2 regions of the Streptomyces sp. NPDC058459 genome follow, and region 2 is predicted to be linked to the other one. Evidence: riboswitches for the same ligand, from Rfam matches in the RefSeq annotation. Region 2 holds a riboswitch; the other holds the start of a gene.

Region 1 (15,569 bases), on a different contig from region 2:
AGACCCGACTTCCAGGCGTAGGAGTACATCGAGGAGAGCTTGCCGATGGTCGGCGTCTCCAGGAACAGGTTCAGCGACTGCGCCTGGTCGAGGAACGGGGTGCGGGCGGCGGCCATGTCGATCAGACCGCGCTGCGGGATCTCCCACGCCGTGCGGTACAGGTTCCGCACGTCCTCGGGAATCCAGGCGAAGCCCTGCACCGAGCCGTTGGCCTCGCGCAGCTCCTCACGGGTGCGGGCGTCCCACACGCCGAGGTTCTTCAGCTCCTGCACCAGGTACGCGTTCACCTGGAGGAACTCGCCCGACAGCGTCTCGCGCTTGAACAGGTTGGACACCTGCGGCTCGATGCACTCGTACACACCCGCGATGGAGGCGATGGTGGCCGTCGGCGCGATCGCCAGCAGCAGCGAGTTGCGCATGCCGACCTCGGCGATCCGGGCGCGCAGCGCGGCCCAGCGCTCCGGCCAGGTCAGCTCGACGCCGTAGTGGTCGGGGTGCAGCACACCCCGCGCGGTACGGGTCTGCTCCCAGGCGGGCAGCGGGCCGACGGGGGTCCCCCCTGCACCGGAGCCTGTCGTAGGCGCTTGGGGGCGCTCGGCGAGGTCGGCGGATGCCTCGTAGGCGGCCAGCATGATGCGCTCGGCGATCCGCGTGGACAGCGCCTTCGCCTCGGGGGAGTCGAACGGGATGCGCAGCTTGAAGAAGACGTCCTGCAGGCCCATCGCGCCGAGGCCCACCGGGCGCCACTTGGCGTTGGAGCGGCCCGCCTGCTCGGTCGGGTAGAAGTTGATGTCCACGACCCGGTCGAGGAAGGTCACGGCGGTGCGGACGGTCTCGTCCAGCCGCTCCCAGTCGATGTCGCCGTCGGCCACGAAGGCACCCAGGTTCACCGAGCCGAGGTTGCAGACCGCGGTCTCCCCGTCGTCGGTGACCTCGAGGATCTCCGTGCACAGGTTGGAGGAGTGGACCACGTTGCCCGGCAGCGCCGTCTGGTTGGCGGTGCGGTTGGCGGCGTCCTTGAAGGTCATCCAGCCGTTGCCGGTCTGGGCGAGAGTGCGCATCATGCGGCCGTACAGCTCGCGGGCCGGCATGGACTTCTTCGCCAGGCCCGCCTGCTCGGCCTTGCGGTAGGCCGCCTCGAACTCCGTGCCCCACAGGTCGACCAGCTCGGGCACGTCGGCCGGGGAGAACAGCGACCAGGGCTCGTCGGCGTTGACCCGGCGCATGAACTCGTCCGGAATCCAGTGCGCGAGGTTCAGGTTGTGCGTACGGCGCGCGTCCTCACCGGTGTTGTCGCGCAGCTCCAGGAACTCCTCGATGTCGGAGTGCCAGGTCTCCAGGTACACCGCGGCCGCGCCCTTGCGCCGGCCGCCCTGGTTCACCGCGGCCACCGAGGCGTCCAGCGTCTTCAGGAACGGGACGATGCCGTTGGAGTGCCCGTTGGTGCCCCGGATCAGCGAACCCCGGCTGCGGATACGGGAGTAGGACAGGCCGATGCCGCCGGCGTGCTTGGAGAGGCGGGCCACCTGGTGATAGCGGTCGTAGATCGAGTCCAGCTCGTCCAGCGGGGAGTCCAGCAGGTAGCAGGACGACATCTGGGGGTGCCGCGTACCGGAGTTGAACAGGGTGGGGGAGGAGGGCAGGTAGTCCAGGCGGCTCATCAGGCCGTACAGCGCGGCCACCTCGTCCACGGCTGGGGCGCTGTCGTTCTCCGCCAGGCCGCTAGCCACGCGCAGCAGGAAGTGCTGGGGGGTCTCGATCACCTTGCGGGTGAGGGGGTGGCGCAGCAGGTAGCGGCTGTGCAGGGTGCGCAGGCCGAAGTAGCCGAACCGGTCGTCGGCGCCGGTGTCGATCAGGGCGTCGAGACGGGCGGCGTGCAGTGTCACGAAGTCAGCGGTGCGGTCGGCGACCAGGCCCTCGCGGTGGCCCACGGTCACCGACTCGGTGAAGCACGTCACGCCCTGCGAGGCGGCCTCGGCGCGGATGGAGAGCGTGAGCAGCCGGGCGGCCAGCCGGGAGTACGCGGGGTCCTCCGAGATCAGGCCGGCGGCGGCCTCGGTGGCCAGCTCGCGCAGCTCCGCCTCGTCGGCGCGCGCCGACCGGCCGCGCAGCGCGGCGGCCGCGACCCGGCCGGGGTCCGCGTCGGGGAGGTCGGCGGTCAGCTCGGTCAGGGTCCGCAGCAGCGCGGCGCCGGGGCCGTCGTTCCGCACTGGGGCCCCGGTCGCCGGGGTGGCTGAAGCCGGGTCGGCAGGCGCGATGGTCACGTGGGACTCTCCCTCGCTGGGCACGGGGACCTGGCGGAGGGTATACGGGGGCACGAGCGCACACGGCGTCTCGTCCACCGGCCCACTCCACGAGGCCCGGACGTCTTCGAGCACCCGGACCGGACGGCCGGGCGCCGCTGCCGACAGGTCCTCGGACTGACGCTGGCATGCACGAAGCACGCGAGTACACCGTTGCGGGACAGTTCCGGATTCGCACCGGATTCCCCTGCGACGACAGCGAGCATGAGCATACATCTAGTGCCGGGCTGTCGCGTCACCCCCAGATGTTGTGTCTGTTGCGTGTTGCGGCGGCTTCAGAGGGTCAACTCGTAGGTGAGCAGGGCGAGGTCCAGGAGGTCCGGCAGGGGGTTCCAGTCGCGGTCCGGGGTGCGGTGGAAACCGAGGCGTTCGTAGATGCGGTGGGCGGTCCGCATCATCGGCTGGGTGGACAGGACGAGGCTCCGGCAGCCCTCGACGGCCCGCGCGCGCTCCACGCAGGCGCGGACGAGTGCCTCCCCGGCTCCCTGGCCCCGGCCGGCGTGCGCGACCGCCAGCATGCGGATCTCGGCCTCGCCGGGACCGGCGATGTCGGCCATGGGCCCGCCGGCCGGGACGAAGGTCACCCCGCCCAGCAGGACGCCCCCGCGCTCGGCCACCAGGATCTGCGCGGCGGCCGCCCGCCGGGCCACGTCCCGCAGCTCGCCCAGATACGCGTCGCTCGCGCCGAAGTCCAGCAGTCCGTCCTGGAGGTAGGCCCGCGCGGTGATCTCGCCCAGGGCGGTGTACTCGGCCGGCTCGGCGGCTCTGATGTGGAGGTCCATGGGCGTGAGTGTGTACGACGACGGGCCGCCGTCGCTCGCGTATCACGGCGGCCCGTCGTCGGGAGGGCGCAGATCCCTAGTGGGCGCTGCCCGCCGTCGCCGGGGGCAGTTCGACCTCGACGCCGGGGTCGCCCGCGTCGGCCGTGTAGTCCTCGGGCCTGGTCTCGTCGATGCCGTCGGGGGCCTTCACGGCCCTCAGGACGAAGGTGAGGACGACGGTGACCAGCACGTTCAGCACGAACGCGGTCAGGCCGAGGTAGCCGATCTCACCGATACCGGGGATCTCCTCGGCCGAGCCGCCGAAGTGCTTCTGGGTCGGCGAGGCGACCCCGTAGGCGGCGACCGTGCCGTAGAGCATGCCGGCCGCCCAGCCCGCCAGCAGCGCCCAGCGGTGGAACCAGCGGGTGAACAGGCCGCCGACCAGGGCCGGGAAGGTCTGGAGAATCCAGATGCCGCCCAGCAGCTGGAAGTTGATCGCCACCGTCTTGTCCATGGTGAGGACGAAGACCAGCGCGCCCACCTTCACCAGCAGCGAGACCAGCTTGGAGACCTTGGTCTCCTGCTCGGGCGTCGCGTCGGGCTTGATGAAGTCCTTGTAGATGTTGCGGGTGAACAGGTTCGCCGCCGCGATCGACATGATCGCCGCCGGGACCAGGGCGCCGATGCCGATCGCCGCGAAGGCCACGCCCGCGAACCAGTCCGGGAACATGTTCTCGAACAACTGAGGGATCGCCAGCTGGCCGTTCTTGACCTTCACCCCGGCCGCGACAGCCATGAAGCCCAGCAGCGCCAGCAGGCCGAGCATCAGGGAGTACAGCGGCAGGATCGTGGTGTTGCGCCGGATCACGTCGCGGCTCCTGGAGGAGAGGGTCGCGGTGATGGAGTGCGGGTACATGAACAGCGCCAGCGCCGAGCCGAGGGCCAGCGTGGCGTACGTCCACTGGCCCGCCGGTGCCGGGACGAGACCGCCCGCGCCGGCGGCGGTGTACTTCTCGCCCGCCTTGGCGAAGATCTCGTCGAAGCCGCCCAGCTTGACCGGGATGTAGATGATCGCCACCGTGATCACGATGTAGATGAGCGTGTCCTTCACGAACGCGATCATCGCGGGGGCCCGCAGCCCCGAGGAGTAGGTGTAGGCCGCCAGCACACCGAAGGCGATCAGCAGCGGCAGGTCCTTCACGAACCAGTTGGTGTCCTCACCGCCGCCCACGCCCATCACGTCCAGCACCGCCTGGATGCCGACCAGTTGGAGCGCGATGTAGGGCATGGTCGCCAGGATGCCGGTGACCGCCACCGCCAGCGAAAGCCCCTTGGAGCCGAACCGGCCGCGCACGAAGTCGGAGGTGGTGACGTAGCCGTGCCGATGCGAGACCGACCACAGCCGGGGCAGGAACGTGAAGATCAGCGGGTACACCAGGATCGTGTACGGCACCGCGAAGAACCCGGCCGCGCCGGCCGCGTAGATCGCCGCGGGCACCGCGACGAACGTGTACGCGGTGTACAGGTCGCCGCCGAGCAGGAACCAGGTGATCCAGGTGCCGAATGAACGGCCGCCCAGGCCCCATTCGTCCAGCGAGTGCTCGTTGTCCGCCTTGCGCCAGCGCGAGGCCAGGAAGCCGAGGACCGTGACGGCCAGGAAGAAGAAGACGAAGACGCCGAGCGCCACGCCGTTGACGCCGTCCTTCACCTCGCCACACCCCCGCTCCGCGCCTTGCGGGAGCGCTGGTCACGCTGCCACAGCTGGTACGCGGTCACGGTGAGCGAGGTGGAGACCAGCACCCACAGCATCTGGTACCAGTAGAAGAACGGGATGCCGATGAACGTCGGGTCCACCCTGGAGAACGAACCCACCCACAGCATCGCCACGAACGGCGCCACGAGGCACAGGCCGATGACCACACGGACCGGTGTCACCACCGGTGGTCTCACTTCGGATTCTTCGGGCATGCCGCAGCTCCGTCCCCTCGTGGATCACTGTGTGACGCGCACGCAATCTAGGTGACGGCTCGGGCGGAGCGGAAGCCCTCGTCCGGGTGTCAGTACGGCGAGGGGAGCTGGTGAGCGCCGAAGGAGGAGGGGGAAGCGGAACCGGTCAGTCCTGTGGGCGCCGCAGCCGCGCCACGAACTTGTAGCGGTCGCCCCGGTAGACCGAGCGCACCCACTCCACCGGCCGGCCCTCGCGGTCCACGGAATGCCGGGACAGCAGCAGCATCGGCAGGCCCACGTCGGTGCCGAGCAGGCTCGCTTCGCGCGGGGTGGCGAGCGAGGTCTCGATGGTCTCCTCGGCCTCGGCCAGGTGGACGTCGTAGACCTCGGCGAGCGCGGTGTACAGCGAGGTGTACTTCACCAGCGAACGGCGCAGCGCGGGGAAGTGCTTGGCGGAGAGATGGGTGGTCTCTATGGCCATCGGCTCGCCGTTGGCCATGCGCAGCCGCTCGATGCGCAGCACCCGGCCCCCGGCGCTTATGTCCAGCAGCCCGGCCAGGCGGTCGTCGGCCGTGATGTAGCCGATGTCCAGCAGCTGAGACGTGGGTTCCAGACCCTGGGCGCGCATGTCCTCGGTGTAGGAGGTGAGCTGGAGCGTCTGGGCGACCTTGGGCTTGGCGACGAAGGTGCCCTTGCCCTGGATGCGTTCCAGTCGTCCCTCGACCACCAGCTCCTGGAGCGCCTGGCGGACCGTGGTGCGGGAGGTGTCGAACTCCGCGGCCAGGGTGCGCTCGGGCGGCACCGGCGTACCCGGCGGAAGCGTCTCCGTCATCTCCTGGAGGTGCTTCTTCAGGCGGTAGTACTTGGGCACGCGCGCCGTACGGACGGTCGCGCCGGCCTCGTTCTCCGCCCTGCTGACGTCGGTGCTCATGGCTGCCTTCCCGGCTCCGGATGCCGCTGGCGACCGACATCGCCATCGGTCGCGGTCCACATCGTGGCACGGCCGCGCGCGGCCGGGTACGCCCGAACGCTCCGTGAGCTCCTTGTATACCGCCGCACCCTCAGTTGGTCTAGTCCACCCGTGCGGTGCGGGTCAGTGGTCCACCGGAACTGGGCCGTCCGATCTGTCGGTTGCGCAATGAAAGGTCCCTGCATATCTCGGTCGCGTCACGGACGCCCGCGCCCCACCTGAACACCCTTGACAGCCCATTTGGTCTGGGCCAAGCTCCCGGTGCTGGTCTACACCATTGGTCCAGTCCCGGCTCCGAGGGCGGTACGACGCGCAAGTGTGACGCCGCGGGGAGGCAGGGGGGTTGTGGGCATCCCTGAGGAGGATGGCGTGAAGCGCAGACTGATAGCCGCGATCGGCGTCGCGGGCATGATCGTCTCCATCGCCGCGTGCGGCAGCGACGACGGCAAGGGCAAGGGGGGCGACAACGACGCGCTGACCGTCTGGCTGACCGTCGACGCGCAGAACAACTGGCCGAACCTGGTCAAGGCCGCCGACGCCGCCGTGGTGAAGAAGCACCCGGGCCTGAAGATCAAGCACGAGTACTACGGCTGGCCGGACAAGAACACCAAGCTGGACGCCGTCCTCGCCACCGACAAGGCCCCCGACGTGGTCGAGATGGGCAACACCGAGATGCTCGGCTACATGGTGAAGGGCGCCTTCGCCCCCCTGGAGCCCGGCAAGTTCGAGGGCTCGGACGCCTGGCTCGACGGCCTGAAGGCGTCGGTCGGCTACGACGGCAAGACCTACGGCGTGCCGTACTACGCCGGTGGCCGCGTCGCCAACTGGCGCAAGGACGTGGCCGCTTCGGTCGGCGTCAAGACCCCGCCGAAGACCTACGCCGAGCTGACCTCCGCGCTGGACAAGATCCAGAAGAAGGAGGGGGGCAAGTTCAACGCCTGGTACCAGCCCACCCGTGACTGGTACGCGGCCGTGTCCTTCGTCTACGACGCGGGCGGCGCCATCGCCAAGCAGGAGGGCGGCCAGTGGAAGGCGTCCCTCTCCTCACCGGAGTCGGTCAAGGGCCTCACCGCCTTCAAGCAGGTCGTCGACAAGTACATGCACGGCGACAAGACCAAGGACGAGTCCGACCGTTACCTCGTCTACGGCCAGGGCAAGTCGGCCATGATCTTCGGCGCGGCCTGGGAGGGCGCCACCTCCGCCGACCCGAAGAACGACAAGACCGGCAAGCTCAAGGACAACCTCGAGAACTTCGTGATGCCCGGTCCGTCCGGCAAGAACATGCCGGTGTTCCTGGGCGGTTCGGACCTCGCCGTGCCGGTGAAGTCCCACAACCAGGACGTCGCCGCCGAGTGGATCAACGCCTTCACCGGTCCCGAGGGCCAGAAGGGTCTGATCGCCAAGGGCAACCTGCCCAACAACAAGACCGACCTCGCCACCCTGAAGAACGACCCGGCGACCGCCGTGCCGGCCACCGCGGCCGAGTCCAACTGGTTCGTGCCGATGGCCCCCGGCTGGGGCCAGGTGGAGAAGGCGCAGGTCCTGCAGACCATGCTCCAGCAGATCGGCACCGGCAAGAAGTCGGTGCAGGACGCCGCCAAGGAGGCGGACGCCGCGATCGACAAGGTCATCAACACCAAGTGACCCGGGTGCGCCGCGCGGGCTCACCGGCCCGCGCGGCGCCCGCCGTACCGCCTGCACCGGACTTCAGGGATCGCCGAGGAGCGCGATGAGTGCCGCAGACACGACCACGCCTGCCAAGGTGCCGCCGCCGCGGCAGGCGCCGCCACCCGGCCCCGCGCCCCGGCGGCCCCGACCCGGCTCCGCCAGGGGCACCGCCGCCACCCCCTGGCTGCTGCTCGCGCCCTGTCTGCTGATCCTCGCCGGTGTCATGGGCTACCCCCTGGTCCGGCTGGTCACCCTGTCGTTCCAGACGTTCGGCCAGTCCCAGCTGTGGGGGTTCAAGGAGCCGGAGTCGGCGGGTTTCGGCAACTTCACCAAGGTGCTCGGCGACGGCGACTTCTGGCAGGTCGTCCTGCGCACCGCCGTCTTCGCCGGCGGCGCGGTCGTCGGCACGATGGTCCTCGGCATGCTGATCGCCCTGCTGCTCCAGCGGGTCTCCGGCTGGGTGAAGACCCTCGTCAACATCGCGCTGGTGGCCAGCTGGGGCATGCCCGTCATCGTCGCCACCACCGTCTTCAAGTGGCTCTTCGACGCCGACTACGGCATCCTCAACGCCCTCGTCAGCAAGCTGCCCGGCGTCGACCTGATCGGCCACAACTGGTTCGCCGACGGAACCCAGGGGCTCGCGGTGATCATGCTGCTGGTGGTCTGGGGCGCGGTGCCCTTCGTGGTCATCACCCTCAGCGCCGGACTCACCCAGGTCCCCGCCGAGCTGGAGGAGGCCGCCCGGCTGGACGGCGCCGGTTCCTGGGGCGTCTTCCGGTACGTCACCCTGCCCGTGCTCAAACCGGTGATCGTCATGCTGACGACCCTCTCCGTCATCTGGGACATGGGTGTCTTCCCGCAGGTCTTCGTGATGCGCAACGGCCACCCCGAGGCCCAGTTCCAGCTCCTCACCACCTACTCCTACGACCGCGCCTTCGTGGTCAACGACTACGCCCAGGGCTCCGCCATCGCCCTCATCACCGTGGTGCTGCTGCTCGGCGTCGTCGCCGTCTACATGCGCCAGATGCTCAAGATCGGAGAGGTCGAGTGACCAGCACGGCTTCCCCCGCCCGCCGGACCGCCAGGGCCGGCTGGAACGTCCTCGGCCTCCTCGTCGTCGCCACCGCGGGCTTCCCCGTCTACTGGATGCTCGACACCGCGATCAAGCCGGCCAAGGACGCCATCGACCCCGACCCCAGCCTGTTGCCCACCGGTTTCACCCTGGACAACTTCCGCCGGGCCTTCGACATCGCCGACTTCTGGGGCCCGGTCGGCCGCAGCCTGATCGTCTCGCTGTCCGTCGTCCTCATCGGCGTCGTCGTCGGCATGCTCGCCGCGCTCGCCATCTCCCGGTTCGCCTTCCGGGGCCGGAAGATCGTGATCGTCGGCATTCTCGCGGTGCAGATGGTCCCGCTCGTCGCCATGATCATCCCGGTCTTCCTGCTGCTGAACGACCTGCATCAGTACGACAAGCTGACCGGGCTGATCATCACCTATCTGACGTTCATCCTGCCGTTCACGGTGTGGACCCTGCGCGGCTTCATCGTCAACATCCCGCGCGAGCTGGAGGAGGCGGCCATGGTCGACGGCTGCTCCCGCACCGGCGCCTTCGTCCGCGTGGTCTTCCCGCTGCTCGCCCCCGGCATGGTCGCCACCTCCGTCTACGGCTTCATCCAGGCGTGGAACGAGTACCTCTACGCCCTGATGCTGCTCAGCCAGGAGAACCAGACGGCCACCGTCTGGCTCGGCAACTTCACCACCAAGCACGGCACCGAATACGCCCCGATGATGGCCGGCGCCACCATGATGGCCGTGCCGATCGTCGTGCTGTTCCTCCTCGTCCAGCGCAAGATGGCCGCGGGGCTGACCGCGGGCGCCGTGAAGGGATAACGCCACCCGATGACGACAATCGCCCGCGGTACGGACACCCTGACGCGCGACGCGCTCACCGTCCTCCAGCCCGGCTTCACCGGCACCACCGCCCCCGACTGGCTGCTGCGCCGGCTCGGCGAGGGCCTCGCCTCGGTCGGCCTGTTCGGCCGCAACATCGTCTCGCCCGACCAACTGGCCGCTCTCACCGCACAGTTGCGTACCGAGCGGCCCGATGTGCTGGTGGCCATGGACGAGGAGGGCGGCGACGTCACCCGCCTGGAGGCCCGTACCGGCTCCTCCTTCCCCGGGAACCACGCCCTCGGCGCGGTCGACGACCTGGAGCTGACCCACGCCGTCGCCCGCGAACTCGGCCGCCGCCTCGCCGCCTGCGGGGTCCACCTCAACTGGGCGCCGTCCGCCGACGTCAACTCCAACCCCGGCAACCCGGTCATCGGCGTCCGCTCCTTCGGCGCCGACACCGACCTGGTCGCCCGGCACACCGCCGCCTACGTCAGCGGCCTCCAGTCAGCCGGGGTCGCGGCCTGCACCAAGCACTTCCCCGGCCACGGCGACACCGCCGTCGACTCCCACCACGCGCTGCCCCGCATCGACGTACCCGCCGAGGTGCTCCAGACCCGCGAACTCGCGCCTTTCCGTGCCGCCCTCGCGGCGGGCACCCGCGCCGTGATGAGTGCCCACATCCTGGTCCCCGCCCTGGACCCGGACCGCCCCGCGACCCTCTCCCGGCCGGCCCTCACCGACCTGCTGCGCGGCGAACTCGGCTACCAGGGCCTGATCGTCACCGACGGCATGGAGATGCGCGCCGTCTCCGGCACCTACGGCATCGAGCGGGGCAGCGTCCTGGCCGTCGCGGCCGGCGCCGACGCGATCTGCGTGGGCGGCGGTCTCGCCGACGACGAGACGGTACGGCGGCTGCGCGACGCCCTGGTGACCGCCGTACGCTCCGGCGAACTCCCCGAGGAACGCCTCGCGGACGCGGCCCGCCGGGTGCGTGAACTCGCCGCCTGGACCACGAACGGCACCGCCGGGGACACCGCCCCCGACCCCGGGGCCGGACTGCGCGCCGCCCGCCGGGCCCTGGCGGTGACCGGCGGCGAGTCCTTCACCCCGCTCACCGAGGCGCCCTACGTCGCCGCCTTCACCCCCGTCGCCAACATCGCGGTGGGCGACGAGACTCCCTGGGGCGTGGCAGCCGAGCTGTCCTCGCTGCTGCCGGGCACGCTGACGGGGAGCTTCACCGGTGACTCGGCCGGCTCCGACGCCCTCGTTGCCGCGGGGGAGCGCCGGGTGGTCGCGGTGGTCCGGGACGAACACCGGCACCCCTGGATGGCCAGGGCCCTGACCACGCTCCTCGCGGCCCGCCCGGACACGGTGGTCGTCGAGATGGGCGTGCCGCAGTCCCCGCCGCGCGGGCATCTCCACCTCGCCACCCACGGCGCGGCCCGCGTCTGCGGCCGGGCGGCTGCGGAGGTCATCGCGGGTGCGTGAGCCCGCACTCCGTCCCCGTGGTGCGCCCACGGGGACGGAGGCGTTTCCGCGGGCCTTGCCCCTCGTCCACAGGCCCTGCCCCTCCGTCCGCAGGCCCTGCCCTCCCCGCCTACAGGCCCTGCCAGTCCGGCTTGTGGGCGTAGGTGTGGCGGAAGTAGTCCGCCAGCTTCAGCTTGGAGGCGGCCGCCTCGTCTGCGACCACCGTGGCGTGCGGGTGGAGCTGGAGGGCGGAGGCGGGACAGACCGCCGCGACCGGGCCCTCGACGGTGGCTGCGAGCGCGTCCGCCTTGCCCTCTCCGGTGGCGAGCAGCACCAGGTGGCGGGCCTCCAGGATGGTGCCGATGCCCTGGGTGATCACATGGTGCGGGACCTGGCCGATGTCGCCGTCGAAGAAGCGGGCGTTGTCGATCCGGGTCTGCTCGGTCAGCGTCTTGATCCGGGTCCGCGAGGCGAGCGAGGAGCACGGCTCGTTGAACCCGATGTGCCCGTCCGTGCCGATGCCGAGGAGCTGGAGGTCCACGCCGCCGGCCGAGGTGAGCGCCCGGTCGTACTCCTCGCACGCCGCAAGGACGTCGGCGGCCGTGCCGTCCGGGCCCATGAACGCGGCCATGCCGATGCCGAGCGGCTCCAGCACCTCGCGGCGCAGCACCGAGCGGTAGGACTCGGGGTGGTCGGCGGGCAGCCCCACGTACTCGTCGAGCTGCGCGATCCTGGCCCGGCGGATGTCCGCCGCGCCGGAGCGCACCTTGGCCGCCAGGGCCCGGTAGACCGGCAGCGGGGTGGAGCCGGTGGCCACTCCGAGCAGGGCTTCGGGCTTGCGCCGCAGCAGCCGGGCCATGGCCTCGGCCACCAGTTCGCCGCCCGCTGCGGCGTCCGGGACGATGACAACTTCCACGCTGGGCCTGCCGATCTGGAAGAGGGCCGACGGTCGCTGGGGACCGGGGGAACGTCGGCCCTGTGGTTTAGACCAATCTAGCAGAGTGGCCTCCGCCGTACGTGGTGGAAATCGCCAGGCCGACGACCCCCGCGTGCCCGCCCGCCGGGCTAGGCTTTCGGTATGGCGCGGCCCCGCCGCCCACGGGTCCGGGCTCTCCGGACCATGGACACGCCCGCGTGGTCTAGTCCAGAATGCGGGAGAGGCTCCACGCAGGACGACAAGCTGACAAGCCTCCGCCTTCCCCGCACAGGAAGGCGGATCGAGGAACCGGCGCTCTCTGCCCTGACTGCTCCGGCTCCTCGGCCTTCGGCCGACCGGGACCGCACACCCCACGGCCGATGATGCTCCGGGCTGCGGCGCGGGGAGGGCTGAGGGTCCCTCTCAGGCGCCGCGGCCCGCGGGTGTCCTCCGGGCCCGTGACGTGCCCCCGGTACGCTCGCAGCGTGCCCTCCATGAACGAACTCGTCCGCCAGCACACCGCCCTCGGGGACACCGACCTCGAGTGGCTCCATCTGCTGGTCTCTGAGTGGCAGCTGCTCTCCGACCTCTCCTTCGCCGACCTCGTCCTGTGGGTCCCCACCAGCGACGGCACCCGGTACGTCTCGGTCGCCCAGATGCGCCCCAACACCGGCCCGACCTCCTACCAGGACGACATGGTCGGCCACCTCGTCCCGCGCGGTCGCCGCCCCATGCTGGACGCGGCGCTGGACGAGGGCCGGATCGTCCGGGAGGGCGACCCGGAATGGCGCGAAGAGGTCCCGGTACGGGTCGAGTCCATCCCGGTCCGGCGGGAGGGCCGCGTCCTCGGGGTGATCGCCCGCAACACCAACCTGCTGACCGTGCGCACCCCTAGCCGGCTGGAACTCACCTACCTCCAGAGCGCCTCGGACCTCGCGCAGATGATCGCGGCCGGCTCCTTCCCCTTCCCCGACCAGCAGGTCGACATGGACGCCTCCCCGCGCGCGGGCGACGGCCTGATCCGGGTGGACGCCGACGGCATCGTCCAGTACGCCTCCCCGAACGCGCTCTCCGCCTACCACCGCCTCGGTCTCGCCGCCGATCTGGTCGGCCAGCACCTCGGCCGCACCACCGCCGAACTCGCCCCGACGCGGGGCCCGGTGGACGAGGCGCTCGCCAAGGCGGCCAGCGGCTACGCCCCCCGCGAGTTCGAGATCGAGGCCAATGACGGCGTCATCCAGTTCCGCTCCATCCCGCTCAAGCCCAAGGGCACGCGCATCGGTTCCCTGGTGCTCTGCCGGGACGTCACCGAACTCCGGCGCCGTGAACGTGAGTTGATCACCAAGGACGCCACCATCCGTGAGATCCACCACCGGGTGAAGAACAACCTCCAGACGGTCGCCGCCCTGCTCAGGCTCCAGGCCCGCCGCATCGGCTCCGAGCGCGGCCGGGAGGCGCTGGAGGAGGCCGTGCGCCGGGTCGGCTCCATCGCCATCGTGCACGAGACGCTGTCTCAGAACCTGGACGAGCGGGTGGAGTTCGACGACATCGCCGACCGGGTGCTGGCGATGGTCGCGGAGATCTCGCCGGGCAAGGTGACCGCCCGGCGCAGCGGCCGCTTCGGCTGGCTGGACGCCGAGGTCGCCACGCCGCTGTCCATGGTGCTGACCGAGGTGCTGCAGAACGCCCTTGAGCACGGCTTCCGCGAGGGCGACACCGGCACGGTCGAGGTCTCGGCGGTCCGGGGCGGCACCACCAAGGAGGGGAGGCTGCTCGTCACCGTCGAGGACGACGGGGTCGGGCTGCCCGAGGGCTTCGATCCGCAGACCGCGGGCAACCTCGGCCTGCAGATCGTCCGGACCCTGGTCGAGGGCGAGTTGGGAGGCACCTTCGACATGGTGCCGGCGCCGGAGCGCGGCACCCAGGTCGTCCTGGACATCCCGGCGCGCCCGCAGAAGTGACGCGCTGAGAGACCGGCGCGGATCAGCGAAAAGCCCCGGACCAGTGATGGTCCGAGGCTGGTGCTCGTTGCTGAGCTGCTCCGCCGGGGCGGAGCCCCCCGGGTCCGGCGAGGCCGGGACCTGGGGAAAGCATCGGGGGTACTGCGCGCTGCGGCTCGGGGCGGGAGAAGCGTGGTGCCCGGTACGGGAGTTCCGCAGGGCCCACGCGCCGCCAAGCTCAGGCTGTCAGCAGGGGTGACTCGTCAGGCAGAAGCCTGGCGAGCACGGTTGCGAGCGGCGCGACGCTTCATCGCGCGACGCTCGTCCTCGCTCAGACCACCCCAGACGCCGGAGTCCTGACCGGACTCGAGCGCCCACTGCAGACACTGCTCGATCACCGGGCAGCGACGGCAGACGGCCTTGGCTTCCTCGATCTGCAGCAGCGCGGGACCGGTGTTGCCGATGGGGAAGAACAGCTCGGGGTCTTCCTCGCGGCAAACGGCGTTGTGACGCCAGTCCATGGCTGCTACCTCTCCTTGGTATTACCTGCAGATTGCTTGTGAATGTGAACGCTTTCACGAATCCCTCAACAAGTGAAGGGCCGATCACCGGGTCTCCCCGGAGTGGTCCTTTGTTGTGAAGAGGGATTTGGCGACCACTGGAAGCCGATGTCGCGGGCCGTCCCGATCGCCATGTAGAGACTTGCAAACCTCGGCGACGGATACAACCCCTTCAGGAAGATTTTTTTTGATTCCTCGGTGTCGACTAGGTCACAGCCGTACTTCCATGGGGTGGACGGTGGCCTAAACGTTCGAGTGAAAGGGCTTTGGCCCCTTCCGCTCACACAATCACACGCAGTGCACGGCGAACGCCTGTGAACGTCACGCTCGTTCTCAGCCCCAGGTGGTCACCGTCCATCTGAAGGGGCAGAGGCGCCTTCGAATGCAAGGTGAACCGGTCCAGGTCGTGCAGCGAGACAGCGTGTCTCCCGTGGGGTCCGCGCTCGGGGGACGAAGTGAGCAACTGGGTCGCATACCGGGCAACCGCAGCCGTGGAAAGCCGCTTCAGCCCGAGCACGTCGATGCCTTTGTCGAACGACGCCTTAGGTGATGTGTACATCGGGCGATTGCCGAGGTAGGTCCAGGGCGACGTGTTCGAGACTATGGCCACGGCGAGGTCGGACACCGGTTCCGCACCCGGTCGTTCCAGGCTGATGGTGCCGTGTCTGCGATTCGGTTCACCCATGAACTGCCTTGCTACTTGGCGGACATAGAGCGCGTGCGTCGACTTCTTGCCGCGCTCCCGTTCCCTTTCCACCCTGCCCACAACTCCGGCGTCGAAGCCGAGTCCGGCGTTGAAAGTGAACCAGCGCTCCGGCACCGCCTCGTCCGGCGTGCCCGGCGTGCCCGAGGTCAGGCCGAGGCCGACCACGCGTTCCCGGCGCTCGCGCAGTGCGTCCAGCAGGGCGCCGGTGGCCTCGACGGGATCGTTGGGCAGGCCCAGCGCACGGGCGAAGACATTGGTCGAACCGCCGGGTACCACCGCGAGGCCGGGCAGCCGCTCCAGGTCGGGGCCGGCGTACAGCAGGCCGTTGACCACCTCGTTCACGGTGCCGTCGCCGCCCAGGGCCACCACCATCTCCACGTCGTCACTCTCCGCAGCCGACCGCCCCAGATCACGTGCGTGACCGCGGTACTCGGTGTG
Region 2 (15,569 bases):
AGTCGCCGATGTACGCCTCCGGCGCCGTGCCGCGCAGGGCGCGCACCGTGGCGACCATGCCGCCGTGGTACTGGAAGTAGTCGTCGGAGTCGGCGATGTCGTGTTCGCGGGTGTCGGTGTTCTTGGCGGCCACGGCGATGCGCCGGTAGGCGGTCTCCATCTCCTGCCTGGCCTGGCGGCCGTTCTGGTCCCGGCCGTAGGCGTAGCCGCCCCACACGGAGTACACCTCCGCGAGGTCGGCGTCGGTGCGCCAGTCACGCGAGTCGATGAGCTGGAGCAGTCCGGCGCCGTAGGTGCCCGGACGCGAGCCGAAGATACGGGTGGTGGCGCGGCGCTCGTCGCCGTGCTCGGCGAGGTCGGCCTGCACGTGGGCGCGTACGTGGTTGGCCTCGGCCGGTTCGTCCAGGCCCGCCGCCAGGCGTACGGCGTCGTCCATGAGGTCGACGGTGTGCGGGAAGGCGTCGCGGAAGAAGCCGGAGATGCGCAGGGTGACGTCGATGCGCGGGCGGCCCAGTTCCGCCGCCGGGACCGCCTCCAGGCCGGTGACCCGGCGGGACGCGTCGTCCCAGACCGGCCGCACTCCGAGCAGCGCGAGGGCCTCGGCAACGTCGTCCCCCGCGGTGCGCATGGCGCTCGTCCCCCAGAGCGAGAGCCCCACGGACGTCGGCCATTCACCGTGGTCGGAGCGGTACCGCTCCAGGAGCGAGTCGGCCAGGGCCTGGCCGGTCTCCCAGGCGAGCCGGGAGGGGACCGCCTTGGGGTCGACGGAGTAGAAGTTGCGGCCGGTCGGCAGGACGTTGACCAGACCGCGCAGCGGGGAGCCGGACGGCCCCGCCGGCACGAAGCCGCCCGCGAGGGCGTGTACGGCGTGATCCAGCTCGGCGGTGGTCGCCGCGAGCCGCGGCACGACCTCACGCGCGGCGAACTCCATTACCGCCGCGACCTGTTCGCCGTGCTCCCGGGAGACGGCCGAGGGGTCCCAGTCCGCGTCCTCCATCGCCTGGACCAGGGCGCGGGCCCGCTCCTCCGCCTCGTCGGCTCCGGTCCGGGTCGCGGCGGACTCGTCGAGGCCGAGCGCCTCGCGCAGGCCGGGCAGCGCGGTCGTGCCGCCCCAGATCTGCCGGGCGCGCAGGATGGCGAGGACGAGGTTGACCCGGTCGGTACCTTCCGGCGCGGCGCCCAGCACATGCAGTCCGTCGCGGATCTGGGCGTCCTTCACCTCGCAGAGCCAGCCGTCGACGTGGAGGAGGAAGTCGTCGAAGCCGTCGTCGTCCGGCCGGTCGTCCAGGCCCAGGTCGTGGTCGAGGCGGGCGGCCTGGATGAGGGTCCAGATCTGGGCCCGGATGGCCGGGAGCTTCGCCGGGTCCATCGAGGATATCTGCGCGTGTTCGTCGAGGAGTTGTTCCAGGCGGGCGATGTCGCCGTAGGACTCCGCGCGGGCCATCGGCGGGATCAGGTGATCGATGAGGGTGGCGTGGACCCGGCGCTTGGCCTGCGTTCCCTCGCCGGGGTCGTTGACCAGGAAGGGGTAGACGAGGGGCAGGTCACCGAGGGCCGCGTCCGGGGCGCAGGCGGCCGAGAGACCGGCGTTCTTGCCCGGCAGCCACTCCAGGTTGCCGTGCTTGCCGAGGTGGATCATGGCGTCGGCACCGAACCCGCCCTCGTCCGGCGCTGCCGCGATCCAGCGGTAGGCGGCCAGGTAGTGGTGGGAGGGCGGGAGGTCCGGGTCGTGGTAGATGGCGATCGGGTTCTCGCCGAAGCCGCGCGGCGGCTGGATGAGGATGAGCAGGTTGCCGAAGCGGAGCGCGGCGAGGACGATGTCGCCCTCCGGGTTGCGGCTGCGGTCGACGAACATCTCGCCGGGCGGCGGGCCCCAGTGCTCCTCCACCGAGCTGCGGAGCCGTTCGGGGAGCGCGGCGAACCAGCGCCGGTAGTCGGCGGCGGGGATACGGACGGGGTTGCGGGCCAGTTGCTCCGCGGTGAGCCAGTCCTGGTCGTGGCCGCCCGCCTCGATGAGCGCGCGGATCAGTTCGTCGCCGTCCCCCGAGGCGAGCCCGGGGATGTCGTCGCCGCCGAAGTCATAGCCCTCGGCCCGCAGCCGGCGCAGGAGGGCGACGGCGCTGGCGGGGGTGTCCAGGCCGACCGCGTTGCCGATACGGGAGTGCTTGGTCGGGTAGGCGGACAGCACGAGCGCGAGCCGCTTGTCACCGGGCGCGAGATGCCGCAGCCGGGCGTGGCGTACGGCGATTCCGGCCACCCGGCCGGCCCGCTCGGGATCGGCGACGTAGACGGGCAGGCCGTCGGCGTCGATCTCCTTGAAGGAGAAGGGGACGGTGATCAGCCGGCCGTCGAACTCGGGGACGGCTATCTGGCCGGCCGCGTCGAGGGGGGAGACGCCCTCGTCGTTCTCCTCCCACGCGGCACGTGAGCCGGTCAGGCAGAGCGCCTGGAGGATCGGGACGTCGAGGCCGGTGAGCGCTCCCGCGTCCCAAGACTCGTCGTCACCGCCGGCCGACGCCTCGGCGGGCCGGGTGCCGCCGGCGGCCAGCACGGTGGTGACGATCACGTCGGCGGCGCGGAGTTCCTCGATCAGCTCCGGTTCGGGCGCGCGCAGGGAGGCGACGTAGAGGGGCAGGGCCCGGCCGCCCGCGTTCTCGATCGCGTCGCAGAGGGCGTGGATGAACGCCGTGTTGCCGCTCATGTGGTGGGCGCGGTAGTAGAGCACCGCGATGACCGGACCGCCGGGTCGTCCCGCCGGGCGCTCCAGGGCGCCCCACGACGGTGCGGGGGCGGGGGCGTCGAAGCCGTGTCCGGTGAGCAGGACCGTGTCGGTGAGGAACCGGGCGAGCTGCTCCAGGTTGGCCGGGCCGCCGTGGGCGAGGTAGGCGTGGGCCTCGGCGGCGATACCGACGGGGACGGTGGAGACGGCCATCAACTGGGCGTCCGGCGCCTGTTCACCGGTGAGGACGACCACCGGCACCCCGGCCGCGAGGAGTTGGTCGAGCCCGTCCTGCCAGGCACGGACGCCGCCGAGCAGGCGTACGACGACGAGATCGGCCCCGTCGAGCAGGGTGGTCAGCTCGCCGGGTGCGAGGCGGGTCGGGTTGGCGAGGCGGTACGGCACCGGTCCGCCGGCGGCGCGGGCGCTGAGCAGGTCGGTGTCGGATGTCGACAGAAGGAGGATCGTGTGGGCGTGCGGGACGCGCTCTCCGGGGGGAGTGGGCATGCGGCACCTGGCCTTCCTCGGGGTCCGCGCCCCGGCCGGTAGCTGAATGGTCTCCGCTGCCTGGTCAAGTCCGGGCAGCGGAACGGGAGTTCCTGACTCGCTCGCCCCCTGGAGGGCGGGCTCACAGTGGCGGGACCGCGCCGGATTCGCACCGGGCTTCCTCCCCTGTCGCCGTATGGGCGGTGGTGGATCAAGTGATCCACCGTTGAGCATAGTAAGGGTCACGCAAAATGCGCAGGGCATACATTTGGTGTGATCGTATGTATGCTCACGGCCATGTCCATGGCCGCCTCCCCCTCCCCTTCCCGGGGCACGCCAGTCACTCCCGGACAGGGTGACGCGTGCCCGGGTGCGCTGCGGCTGCACCCGGCGGACGACGGAGCGCTGGCCCGCGTCCGGATACCGGGCGGGGTGCTGAGCACGCGTCAGGCGCGCTCGCTGGCGGCGGCGGCACGAGATCTGGGCGACGGCGATCTTCAGCTGACCTCGCGCGGGAACGTGCAGTTGCGGGGTCTGCGGGACGGTTGCGGCGGCGAACTCGCCGACCGGCTCGGCACGGCGGGACTGCTGCCGTCGCCCGGCCACGAGCGGGTGCGCAACATCGTGGCCTCACCCCTGTCCGGCCTCGACACCGTGGGGCTGCTGGACGTCCGCCCCTGGCTGACCGCACTGGACGCCGCCCTGTGCGCGAGCGACGCCGCGCGGGACCTCTCGGGGCGGTTCCTGTTCGCGCTCGACGACGGACGCGGTGACATGGCCGGCCTGGGAGCCGACATCACGGTGCGCGCCCTCTCCGGCGGGGCGGCACAGCTGTCCCCGGGCGGGGTGCGGATCGCGCGTACGGACGTGGCCGGTGCCGCGGTCGCCGCAGCCGAGGTGTTCCTGGAGGCCGGCCGGGACGACGGCACGCATGCCTGGCGGGTGTCCGGCCTCCGCCTGCCGGAGGAGGAGCTGGCAGCGCGGGTGCGCCGCCGGCTGGACGCCCTCGGCGTCCGGCACGAGCGCCGCGCCGGGCCCACGGGGACGAAGACGGGTCCCGCGCCGGGAGTTCGGGGCGCCGCGCTCTGCGTCCATGTGCCGTTCGGACGGCTCTCGGCCGGCCAGTGGCGAGCGCTGACCGACGTCGCGGAGACCGAGCTGCGGCTGACCCCGTGGCGGGGCGTCGTGATCCCGGCCGGCGGCGCGAGCGCCGGAGCCTCCCTGGCGCGCCTGGAGGCGGCGGGACTCGTCACCGACGCCGCGTCCCCCTGGCTGGGCGTGGGGGCCTGCGTCGGCCGGCCCGGATGCGCCAGAGCCCTCACCGATGTCCGTGCGGACGCCGCCCGCACGGTCGACGCCGCCGCCCGCACGGGGCGGACCGTGTACTGGTCGGGATGTGAACGCCGCTGCGGGCACCCCGGCGAGGACCACATCGAGGTGGTCGCCGTCCCCGGTGCCGGATACCGGATCTCGGACACCGCCGGCGGACCCGCCGCGGTCCCCCTCGTGGCGGGCGACGCCGACCGAGTACCCGCCGCTCTGGCGGGGATGACCTCTTGAGCCATCAGCCGACCGAGAGCAGCGAGAAGAGCAGCACCGTGATGCCCCATGTCTACGAGAAGGACGGGGCGGCCATCTACCGCCGGTCCTTCGCCACCATCCGCGCGGAAGCGGACCTCGCGGGCCTGCCCGCCGATGTCAGCCAGGTCGCGGTCCGCATGATCCACGCCTGCGGGATGGTCGACCTCGTGCGGGACCTGTCCTACACACCCTCGGTCGTGGCCCGCGCCCGCCAGGCCCTGCGCGCCGGTGCGCCGATCCTGTGCGATGTGCAGATGGTGGCCAGCGGAGTGACCCGCAAGCGGCTGCCGGCCGGCAACGAGGTGCTGTGCACCCTGTCGGACCCGTCCGTTCCGGAGCTGGCCGCGAAACTCGGCACCACGCGCAGCGCAGCCGCCATGGAGCTGTGGCACGACCGGCTGGAGGGCGCGGTGGTCGCCGTCGGCAACGCGCCCACCTCGCTCTTCCGGCTCCTGGAGATGATCGAGGCGGGTGCTCCCCGCCCCGCCGCCGTCATCGGTGTCCCGGTCGGCTTCGTGGGCGCCGCGGAGTCGAAGGACGCGCTGGCGGCCCATCCGGCGGGTCTGGAGCACCTGATCGTCCGCGGCCGTCGCGGGGGCAGCGCCATGGCCGCTGCCGCGCTCAACGCGATAGCGAGTGAGGAAGAGTGAAGGGCAAGCTGTACGGCGTGGGGCTCGGCCCCGGCGACCCGTCCCTGATGACCGTCCGGGCGGTCGAGGCCATCGCCGAGGCCGATGTCGTCGCGTACCACAGCGCCCGGCACGGACGGTCCATCGCCCGGTCGATCGCGCGGCGCCGGCTGCGGGACGACCACATCGAGGAGCCGCTCGTCTATCCGGTGACCACGGAGACCACCGACCATCCGGGCGGTTACCGGGGGGCCATGGAGGACTTCTACGCCGAGGCGTCGGCCCGGCTGGCGGCCCATCTGGACGCCGGCCGGACGGTGGCGGTGCTGGCGGAGGGCGATCCGTTCTTCTACGGCTCCTACATGCACATGCACAAGCGGCTGGCCGACCGCTACGACACCGAGGTGATCCCGGGCGTCACGTCCGTGTCCGCCGCCGCGGCCCGCCTGGGCACCCCGCTCGTGGAGGGCGAGGAGGTGCTGACCGTCCTGCCGGGCACCCTGCCCGAGGAGGAGCTGACCGCACGTCTGGCCGCTGCCGACGCGGCGGTGGTGATGAAGCTCGGACGCACCTTCCCCAAGGTGAGCCGGGCGTTCGAGCGCTCCGGGAAGCTGGAGCGGGCCAGGTACGTGGAGCGGGCGACCATGAGCGAGGAGCGTACGTCGGCACTCGCGGACGTGGACCCGGACTCGGTGCCGTACTTCGCGGTGGCGGTGCTGCCCAGCCAGGTGGATTCCGGGCGGCCGGTGCGGGAGGAGGGCGAGGGCGAGGTGACCGTGGTCGGCACCGGACCGGCGGGGCCGCTCTGGCTCACCCCGGAGAGCCGCGGCGCGCTGGCCGCCGCCGACGACCTCGTGGGCTACACGACCTATCTGGCCCGCGTGCCCGTACGGCCGGGTCAGGCACGGCACGGTTCGGACAACCGGGTCGAGGCGGAGCGGGCGGAGTTCGCGCTCCAGCTGGCCCGGCGGGGGCGGCGGGTGGCGGTCGTCTCCGGCGGCGACCCGGGCGTCTTCGCCATGGCCACGGCCGTGCTCGAAGTGGCCTCGCAGCCGGAGTACCACGGCGTGCCGGTGCGCGTGCTGCCGGGTGTGACCGCAGCCAACGCGGCCGCGGCCCGGGTGGGCGCCCCCCTGGGACACGACTACGCCAGCATCTCACTGTCCGACCGGCTCAAGGCGTGGGAGGTCGTGGAGGAGCGGCTGCGGGCCGCGGCCTCGGCCGATCTGGTGCTGGCTCTGTACAACCCAGGCTCGCGCAGCCGCACCTGGCAGGTGGGCAGGGCGCGGGACCTGCTGCTGGAGTACCGGGACCCGGGGACGCCGGTGGTGGTCGCGCGGGACGTCGGGGGCCCGGACGAGCGGATCTCGGTCGTGCGGCTGGACGGACTCGACCCCGCCGTGGTCGACATGCGCACGCTGCTGCTGGTCGGCTCCTCCCAGACCGTCGCCGTGCGGCGCGGGGACGGCGAGTCGGTCGTCTGGACCCCTCGCCGGTATCCGGAGGCGTGAGGTCGCTCGCACCCGGTGACGGCCGGGTGGGAGTGCCCCTCCTGGGTCCTTCAGCCGAGGGTGGGGGAAGAGCGCCCTCCGAGCCGGTCCAGTACCCACCGGGCGGCCCGTTCGGGGTCGGGGACGACCGGCACCCCTTCCGGGACCGGGGGCCGGCGGATCACCACGACCGGCACCCCGGCCTCACGGGCGGCCGTGAGTTTCGGGGCGGTGGCCGCTCCGCCGCTGTCCTTCGTCACGACGACGTCGACGCGGTGACGGCGGATCAGCTCGCGTTCGCCGTCGAGGGTGAAGGGCCCCCGGGCGAGCAGTGTCTCCGTCTGCCGTGGGCAGGGCGGCTCGGGGGCGTCCACGGACCGCACGAGGAACCACAGGTCGTCGAGGCCCGCGAAGGCGGCGAGGCCCATGCGTCCGGTGGTGAGGAACACCCGGCGGCCGAGGGCCGGCAGCAGCGCGGCGGCCTCCTCCAGCGACCCCGCCCCGTGCCAGCGGTCGCCCCGGACGGGGACCCAGCCGGGCCTGCGCAGGGCGAGCAGGGGAACATGGGTGACGGCGGCGGCCCGTGCCGCGTGGAAGCTCATCGTCTCAGCGAAGGGGTGGGTGGCGTCGACGATCGCGTCGACCCCGTGGTCGCGGACCCACGCCACCAGTCCGTCCACCCCGCCGAAGCCGCCCACCCGGACCTCACCGGGGGGCAGCCGGGGGCTGGAGACGCGTCCGGCGAGGGAGCTGGTGAGCCTCGGCACCCCGGTTCCGTGGAGCAGTTCGGCGAGGCGGCGGGCCTCCGAGGTGCCGCCGAGGATCAGCACGTGCATGGGAGTTACGGGTCCGTTCATGGGAAGCAGTGAGCAGCGGGGCGGAGCGCGGGGTTCCGAGAGGGCTCAGGGAGGTCGCCGCGCGCAGTTGGAGCACACCGGGCTACGGCACGGCTGGACCACCGGGGCGTGTGCGACGGCGGCCACCACGGCCGCGTACACGGCGCTGCTGTCCGGCGAGTTCCCCGACCCGGTGACGATCACGCTGCCCCGGGGCCAGACGCCCGCCTTCGCCCTGGCGGTGGAGGAACTGGGCGCGGGGTCGGCTACGGCGGGGGTGGTGAAGGACGCCGGCGACGATCCGGACGTCACCCACGGCGCGCTGATCCGGGCCACCGTGCGGCGGCTGGCCGCGGGCCGTGGCGTGGTCTTCCGGGCCGGGCCCGGGGTGGGTACGGTCACGCGCCCCGGACTTCCCCTGGCCGTGGGCGAGGCCGCCGTCAACCCGGTGCCCCGCCGGATGATGGGCGAGCACGTCGCCGAGGTCGCCCGCCGGTTCGGGGTGGGCGCGGACGTGGAGATCACCCTCTCCGTGGACCACGGTGAGGAGATCGCGCGCTCCACGTGGAATCCCCGGCTGGGCATCCTCGGCGGCCTCTCCATCCTGGGGACGACGGGGATCGTCGTCCCGTACTCCTGCTCGGCCTGGATCGACTCCATCCGGCGGGGTGTGGACGTGGCCCGCGCGGCCGGGCGTACCCATGTCGCCGGGTGCACGGGGTCGACGTCGGAGCGGACGGTGGTCGCCGAGCACGGCCTGCCGGAGGACGCGCTGCTGGACATGGGGGACTTCGCCGGCGCGGTCCTCAAGTACCTCCGCCGGCATCCCGTGGACCGGCTGACCGTCTGCGGCGGTTTCGCCAAGCTGTCCAAGCTCGCCGCCGGTCATCTCGATCTGCACTCCGGCCGCTCCCAGGTGGACAAGGGGTTTCTCGCCGAGCTGGCCCGGCGGGGCGGCGCGGACGGGGCGCTGGCCGCCGGGGTGGCCGCCGCCAACACCGGGCTCGCCGCGCTGCACCTGTGCCAGGACGCCGGGGTCCCGCTCGGCGACCTGGTGGCGGTGGCGGCCCGGGACGAGGCGCTGGCGGTGCTGCGCGGCGCGCCGGTCGCCGTGGACGTCATCTGCGTGGACCGGGCCGGCACCGTGGTCGGGCGGGCGCCGGCCCGCTGACGCGGCCGGGGTCTCAGCAGAGGTGCCGGTCACGCTCGGGCGAGTACAGGTGGCTGTCGCGGAACTGCTCGGCGCCCAGCGTCCGCCCGACCATGATCACGGCCGTGCGGAGCACCCCGGCCTCCTTCACCCGGCCGGCGATCTCCTCCAGGGTGCCCCGGATGACCAGCTCGTCGGGGCGGGAGGCATAGGCGACGACGGCGGCCGGACAGTCGGCGCCGTAGTGCGGGAGGAGTTCGCCGACGACCCGGTCCACGTACCGGACGGCCAGGTGCAGCACGATCAGCGCGCCGCTGCGGCCGAGGGTGGCCAGGTCCTCGCCCGGGGGCATGGGCGTGGCGCGGTGGGCGACGCGGGTGAGGATCACTGTCTGGCCGACGGTGGGCACGGTCAGCTCCCGCTTGAGCGCGGCCGCCGCGGCGGCAAAGGCGGGAACGCCCGGAACCACCTCGTAGGGGATGCCGGCCGCGTCGAGCCTGCGCATCTGCTCGGCTACCGCGCTGAAGACCGAGGGGTCGCCCGAGTGCAGCCGGGCCACGTCGTGCCCCTCCTCGTGCGCGCGGACCAGCTCGGCGGTGATCCGGTCCAGATCGAGGTCGGCGGTGTCCACCAGCCGCGCGTCCGCCGGGCATTCGGCCAGCAGTTCGCGCGGGACGAGGCTGCCCGCGTACAGGCAGACTCCGCAGGCGGCGAGCGTGCGGGCGCCGCGCACCGTGATCAGATCGGCGGCGCCGGGCCCGGCGCCTATGAAGTACACGGTCATCGGTCTGCTCCTGGAACGGGTTCGGCGGTCTTCTGGACGGTCCACTGGGTCACCGGCATCGCCTGCCGCCAGCCGGTGAAGCCGCCCACGGGTACGGCGTGGGCCACCGACAGGCGTACCAGCTCACCGCCGTGACGCCGGCGGGCGTCGGCGAGCAGGGCCTCGGACTCCAGCGTCACGGTGTTGGCGGCCAGCCGTCCGCCCTCGTCCAGGGCCTGCCAGCAGGTGTCGACGATGCCGGGCGCGGTGAGTCCGCCGCCGATGAACACGGCGTCCGGCCGGGGCAGTTCCGCCAGTGCGCCGGGAGCCGCGCCGACGACGACGCGCAGGGCGGGGACGCCCAGGTGTTCGGCGTTGCGCGTGATGCGCTCGGCGCGGGCCGGGTCCCGTTCGACGGTGATCGCCCGGCAGGAGGGGTGGGTCCGCATCCACTCGATGGCGATCGAGCCCGACCCGCCGCCGATGTCCCACAGCAGCTCCCCCGGAGCGGGTGCGAGGGCCGCGAGCGTGGCGGCGCGGACATGCCGCTTGGTGAGCTGCCCGTCGTGCTCGTAGGCGTGGTCCGGCAGGCCGGGTACGGCGCCGAGGCGCAGGGTGCCGGGAGCGCGGCGGCATTCCACGGCGACGATGTTCAGGGGGTCGCCGGGCGGGTGCCGCCAGTCGTCCGCCGTGCCCTCGGTGCGCGTGTCCTCCGCCGGTCCGCCGAGCTGTTCCAGCACGCGCATCCCGCTGGGGCCGAAACCGCGCTCGCGCAGCAGGGCCGCGATCACGGCCGGGGTGGTGGCGTCCGCGCTCAGCACCAGCAGCCGGCGCCCGTCATGCAGCTCCGCCGCGAGCCGGGCGGCCGGGCGGCCCACGAGCGAGACCACCGCGACGTCCTCCAGGGGCCAGCCGAGGCGGGCCGCCGCGTAGGAGGCGGACGAGGGGTGGGGCAGGACCCGGAGGGTGACCGGCTCCTCGGCCAGGGCGCGGCCGATGCCGTAGAACATGGGGTCGCCGCTGGCGAGGACGGCGATGCGCCGCCCGGCGTGCTCGGCGAGCAGGCGGGGTACGGCGGGCCGCAGCGGGCTGGGCCACGGGACCCGCCGGCCGGCGCACTCGTCCGGCAGCAGGTCCAGCTGGCGCGGGCCGCCGATGACGACCTCCGCGTCTCGCAGGGCGTCACGGGCGGCGCCGGAGACGCCCGCCCATCCGTCGGCGCCGATCCCGACGAGCGTGACGGCGGGCGGGCTTGGCGGAGCGGGGGTCACTGACTCGGCACCTCGGGTTCGGGGACTACAGAGCCGGACTCTACCGGGCCCCACCGCACACCCCTGTGCCCCGGGTTCCCGTCCGGGGCGATCTCTGGCGGGGCGGGACCCGTCCGTGACGGGCGGCTGCTGGGACATGCGGTGGCGTCGAGCACGGACGAGCACGCCCGCTACGGCGGAGTGGTGCCGGAGATCGCCTCGCGGGCCCGGCCGCACGCACCGCGTGCCGTGGTCCGCCGCCCGGCCCCCGCGTGGTTCTGATCGTCTCCGGCGGCCACACCTCGCTCCTCCTGGTGCGCGACCTGGCGCGTGCTCCGGTCCGCCATCCGGGCGACACCCAGGAAGACCCCCTGCGCGGCACCGGATGAGACACCGGGGGCGGGAGACGCCATCGCAGCGTCTCCCGCCCCCGGTGTCCTCCGAACCGGCCGGTCAGCGCTCGGCCGTACCGTCCGCCCCGGTCGTCCCCTCGGTCGCGGTCGCGCCGCCGCCGTAGGAGCGGCGGATGGCGTCGGCGGCCTTGTCGGTCTGGGAGTCGTACTTGTTTCCCGTACGCTCGTCGATCAGCCGCTCGGCACTCGCCACACCCTTGTCGACCTGGTCAGGGTGGCCCTTGGCCAGCTCCTTGGCCTTGTTCGCCAGATCGCCGAACTTGCTCATGGGAAACCTCCCGCAGTCAGTGCGTACGTCGTTCCCGGCTACGCCTACCCGGCGATCACCCCCTGAATCAGGGCGCGTTGAACAGCGTGGGGAAGCGGGGCGCCAGCCAGGGCTTGCGGCCCCACGCGAGCACACCGCCACGGGCCACGGCCTGCCAGGGACCCAGACGGCCCAGGGCGATGAGGAGGAAGGTGACCGGCTCGGTGAGGATGGTGCACTCCGAACGCTCCGGCGGGCCGGGAAGCACCTCCACCCCGCCGCCGGCGAAGGTGACGCCGAACGTCTCGCCACCCCGGACGCGCAGGGTGTAGCGGGCCGTCAGCTCGGAGGGGGCGACGGCGACGCGCGGCATCGCCGTCTTCAGGAACGGCAGGCACAACCGCACCCGCGTCCGGTCGATCATGTGCGGACGGCCCACCGCACGGGCGAGGTCCCAGCCGTGGCCGAGCATATGGGTCAGCAGGTAGGAGGCGAGCACGTCCTCGCTCATGGGGCCGAGCGGGGTCAGCGGCGTCCGGTCCGGCCCGGCCCGGCCCACCACGTCCAGGAACGCTTCCGCCCGCCCCACGATCAGCTCCGCCAGCGGTTTCGCCCCGCGCTCGGGGAACGCGGCGAGACCGCGCGCGTTGGCCGCCGCGAGGCTCCGCGGTGTGCCGTCGCCGTAGGGGCTTTCCCGGCCGGCCGCGAGTTCGGCCATCAGCCCGTTGGCCAGGGCCAGATGGGCAGCCGTCTCCCCGACGGTCCACTCCAGTCCCGGCACGGGAGTGGCCGGGTCAGTCGCGCCGTCCAGGAGCGCGGCGACGGCCTCGGCGGTCTCCCGAATCGCCCGGCCGAGCCCCTCGGGCAGGGAATCCCCGGTGCCGCTCTCCGTTCCCCGCTCCACGCCGCCCGCTCTCCTCGTGTCTCCATGATCATGCAGTCGTCGCGCGGTACGAAACCAGACCCGCGTGCCCGGGACAAGGGGTCGCGGTGCGTTGTCCGTCCGCTGTCCGTGCGCTGTCCGTCCGACGTGGCGCCGGGCCGACGGCATGGGCGGTGGGGCCGGCCCCCGCTCATGGGCCTGCCCCACCGCTCGCTCCGGCCGTCGGGTCAGTACCAGTAACCGGAGTGCCAGCGGCCGTTGCCCCACCAGCCGTCATGCCAGTGGTGGTGCCAGCGGTGGTGCGAGTTGCCCCAGCCGTCATGACCCCAGCCGTGGCGGTCGTGGCCGTAGCCGTAGCCGTAGCCGTAGCCGTGGTGGCCGTACCGGTTGTCGTGGCCGTAGTTGCCCGGCCCCCGGTCGCCGTGGTGCTGGCTGTGCGAGGCCGGCGCCGATGTGGGCACGGATGCCGACGCGGTGCCGGCCGTCCCGATGGCGGCGCCGCCCGCCAGCATCGCTCCGGCCGCCGCGAGGACAGCGGCCCTCTTCACACTGAGTGCGCGCATTGAGTACACCTCCCTTCAGCTCTCGAAGCATTCATGTCTCTGATTCGGAGCGGCGGATGTCATGGTTTGCGCCGTTCAGGAATTTTCCGCCGGCGGTCGTCGCACTCGTCCGCCGGCCGCCCATCCATGGCGCGTTCAGTGACGAATTACCTGAAAGGCCACTGAAGGTGTTCATCATGAAGCGCGCTTCCCCCCGTCTCAGCCACGACCCCGCCGGACCCGCCGACGCGGTACGCGACCAGCTGCGCGACCGGCTCGCCCGCTTGCGGGCGGCCGAGTTCGCGGAGGACGCCACCGTGGTGGTCAGTGAGCTGCTGTCCAACGCGCTGCGCCACGGCCGGCCGCCCGTGCGGGTCGCGTGCGCGCTGCGCCGCCGGTGCACCGGGCGGGCGACGCTGCGTATCGAGGTGGCCGACGCGGGGCCGAGCTTCGACACCACCCTGGTCCGGGCCCGGTGGCGGCATCCGTCCTTCACGCTGGAGGAGTCCGGCCGCGGTCTGTTCCTGGTCGACGCCCTGGCCGGCCGCTGGGGCGACGAGCCGACCCGGCACGGGCACACCGTCTGGGCCGTGCTCTACGGCGCGGACGGCTGACCGGCGGCCGTGGGCGGCCCCGGGCACTCGAACGGACGGACTTCCGGGCAGGCGGGCGTCCAGCGGGCGCGGGGCCGGCACCGGACACCCAGGCTGAGAGGGGAGGAGTGCGAGGACGAGGGGAGGAACCACGCGGATGCACAGCGACAGGTCCGCCGACGACCGCCGTCTCGACGGCTACCTGACGGCGACCGCGCGCGGCAGCGAGGAGGCGTTCACCCTGCTGTACGACAGCCTGTCCGGCTCGGTGCGCGGTCTGGCCCTGCGCGTGGTGCGCGACGCCTCGCAGGCGGAGGAGGTGGCGCAGGAGGTCATGCTGGAGGTGTGGCGTACGGCGGCCCGTTTCCACCCCGAGCGCGCGTCGGCCAGGTCATGGGTGTTCGCCCTGGCGCACCACCGCGCGGTCGACCGGGTCCGCTCGGCGCAGGCCGCGTCCGACCGGGACCGCCGGGTGGCGCAGGCCGACAGCGAGCGTCCGTTCGACATGGTGGCCGAGCTGGTGCAGGACCGCGACGAGCGGCGCAGGCTGTACCGCTGCCTGGCGGCGCTGTGCGGGAACCTGCGGGTGCCGCTGGTGCTGGCCTACTACGAGGGCCTGACGTACGAGGAGGTCGCCCGCGCCCTGAGCAAGCCGACCGGGACCGTGAAGACGCGGATGCGCACCGGACTGCACCGGCTGCGGGAGTGCCTGGAGGCCGGCGGATGAACTCGGTGCCCGGCGACCACGACGCGGTCGGCGCCTATGTGCTCGACGCCCTGCCCCCGGACGAGCGCGCGGCCTTCGAGAACCACCTGGCGGCCTGCGCGGCCTGCCGGGAGGAGGCCGCGCGGCTCATGGAGGCGGTGGTCGGACTCGCCGAGGCCACCGCGCTGCCCCCGGACGACGCGGCGCGCGCCCGCGTGCTGGCCGGCATCCGGAACACCCGGCAGGAGACGCCGCCCGCACGGGCGGACCGCGCCCGCCGGCTGCTTCCCTGGGCGCTCGCCGCCTGTCTCGCGGTGGCCGTCGCCGGCGGCTCGGTCGCCTGGTGGCAGCACGAGGAGGCGCGGGACGCGCGGCGCACCGCCCAGGAGCAGGAGCGGCGCACCGCCTCGCTGGCCGACGTGGTCACGGCCCCGGACGCCACCGTGCGCACCGGTGAGCTGAGCAACGGTGCACGAGCTAGCGTCGTCGTGTCCCGGCAGCGGCAGAGGAGCGCGTTCGTCGCCGCCGGGCTGCCCGCCCTCGGCGGAGGGAGGGTGTACCAGCTCTGGTACGCCGACAACGGCGCCTTCCGCCCGGCCGGCCTGCTCTCCGGCACGGGCGGTCGCCAGGGCCGCGTACTCCTCGGCCCCCTCGGCCGGGCGACGGCCGTCGGCATCACGGCGGAGCCGGCGGGGGGTTCCAAGCAGCCGACGGCCGCGCCGCTGGCGGTGGTCCAGCTCTGAGCCGAGCGGGTCAGCTCTTCGGCATCAGGACGGTGTCGACGATGTAGACGTTGGCGTTGGCGGTCTTGACGTTGCCGCAGACGACCTTCGAGGAGTCGTTCACGGTGTAGGACTCGCCCATGCCGGAGGTCGTGACCTTCGACTTCTCCAGCGTGTCGAAGGAGCCGTTCTCCAGGTCCTTCGGCGCGAGCTTCTGGCCGACGACGTGGTAGGTCAGGATCTTCGTCAGCTGGGCCTTGTCGGCGAGGACCTTGTCCAGGGTGGCCTTCGGGATCTTGTTGAAGGCGTCGTTGGTGGGGGCGAACACCGTGATGTTCTGGGCGTTGTTGAGGGTGTCGACCAGGCCGGCCTTCTTCACGGCGGTGACCAGGGTGGACAGCGCCGGGTTGTTGGAGGCGGCGGTAGCGACCGGGTCCTTGGCCATGCCGTCGAAGGAACCCGCGCCGTTCTTCGGCACCGAGGTACAGGCCGGGCCGAACGGCTGGTCCATGGTGCTCATGCCCTCGCTGCTCGCCGGGGCCGGCGCGGACACCGACGC

The links. A riboswitch is a leader RNA that binds a small molecule or an ion and turns the genes downstream of it on or off. The one in region 2 is predicted to bind cobalamin.
Positions count from the first base shown of each region.
Region 1: another riboswitch for cobalamin. It lies ahead of ACFWN1_RS13965 (ribonucleoside-diphosphate reductase subunit alpha); the one in region 2 lies ahead of cobN (cobaltochelatase subunit CobN).

Region 1 covers NZ_JBHXLV010000058.1:15,096-30,664, reverse strand. The annotation lists gene ACFWN1_RS13965 (ribonucleoside-diphosphate reductase subunit alpha) at 1-2,264, opposite strand, end outside; cobalamin riboswitch at 2,389-2,528, opposite strand; gene ACFWN1_RS13960 (GNAT family N-acetyltransferase) at 2,579-3,085, opposite strand; gene mctP (monocarboxylate uptake permease MctP) at 3,162-4,772, opposite strand; gene ACFWN1_RS13950 (DUF3311 domain-containing protein) at 4,769-5,032, opposite strand; gene ACFWN1_RS13945 (GntR family transcriptional regulator) at 5,178-5,942, opposite strand; gene ACFWN1_RS13940 (extracellular solute-binding protein) at 6,351-7,625, shown strand; gene ACFWN1_RS13935 (carbohydrate ABC transporter permease) at 7,711-8,700, shown strand; gene ACFWN1_RS13930 (carbohydrate ABC transporter permease) at 8,697-9,539, shown strand; gene ACFWN1_RS13925 (glycoside hydrolase family 3 protein) at 9,549-11,030, shown strand; gene nagB (glucosamine-6-phosphate deaminase) at 11,140-11,925, opposite strand; gene ACFWN1_RS13915 (sensor histidine kinase) at 12,411-13,886, shown strand; gene ACFWN1_RS13910 (WhiB family transcriptional regulator) at 14,129-14,386, opposite strand; gene ACFWN1_RS13905 (diacylglycerol/lipid kinase family protein) at 14,706-15,569, opposite strand, start outside.
Region 2 covers NZ_JBHXLV010000024.1:2,069-17,637, forward strand. The annotation lists gene cobN (cobaltochelatase subunit CobN) at 1-3,226, opposite strand, end outside; cobalamin riboswitch at 3,294-3,425, opposite strand; gene cobG (precorrin-3B synthase) at 3,503-4,765, shown strand; gene ACFWN1_RS07415 (precorrin-8X methylmutase) at 4,807-5,436, shown strand; gene ACFWN1_RS07420 (precorrin-2 C(20)-methyltransferase) at 5,433-6,926, shown strand; gene ACFWN1_RS07425 (cobalt-precorrin-6A reductase) at 6,977-7,741, opposite strand; gene ACFWN1_RS07430 (cobalt-precorrin-5B (C(1))-methyltransferase) at 7,761-8,912, shown strand; gene cobM (precorrin-4 C(11)-methyltransferase) at 8,926-9,675, opposite strand; gene cbiE (precorrin-6y C5,15-methyltransferase (decarboxylating) subunit CbiE) at 9,672-10,925, opposite strand; partial or broken gene ACFWN1_RS07445 (hypothetical protein) at 10,989-11,272, shown strand; gene ACFWN1_RS07450 (antitoxin) at 11,358-11,585, opposite strand; gene ACFWN1_RS07455 (maleylpyruvate isomerase family mycothiol-dependent enzyme) at 11,653-12,468, opposite strand; gene ACFWN1_RS07460 (hypothetical protein) at 12,675-13,010, opposite strand; gene ACFWN1_RS07465 (ATP-binding protein) at 13,187-13,603, shown strand; gene ACFWN1_RS07470 (sigma-70 family RNA polymerase sigma factor) at 13,740-14,309, shown strand; gene ACFWN1_RS07475 (anti-sigma factor domain-containing protein) at 14,306-15,031, shown strand; gene ACFWN1_RS07480 (fasciclin domain-containing protein) at 15,042-15,569, opposite strand, start outside.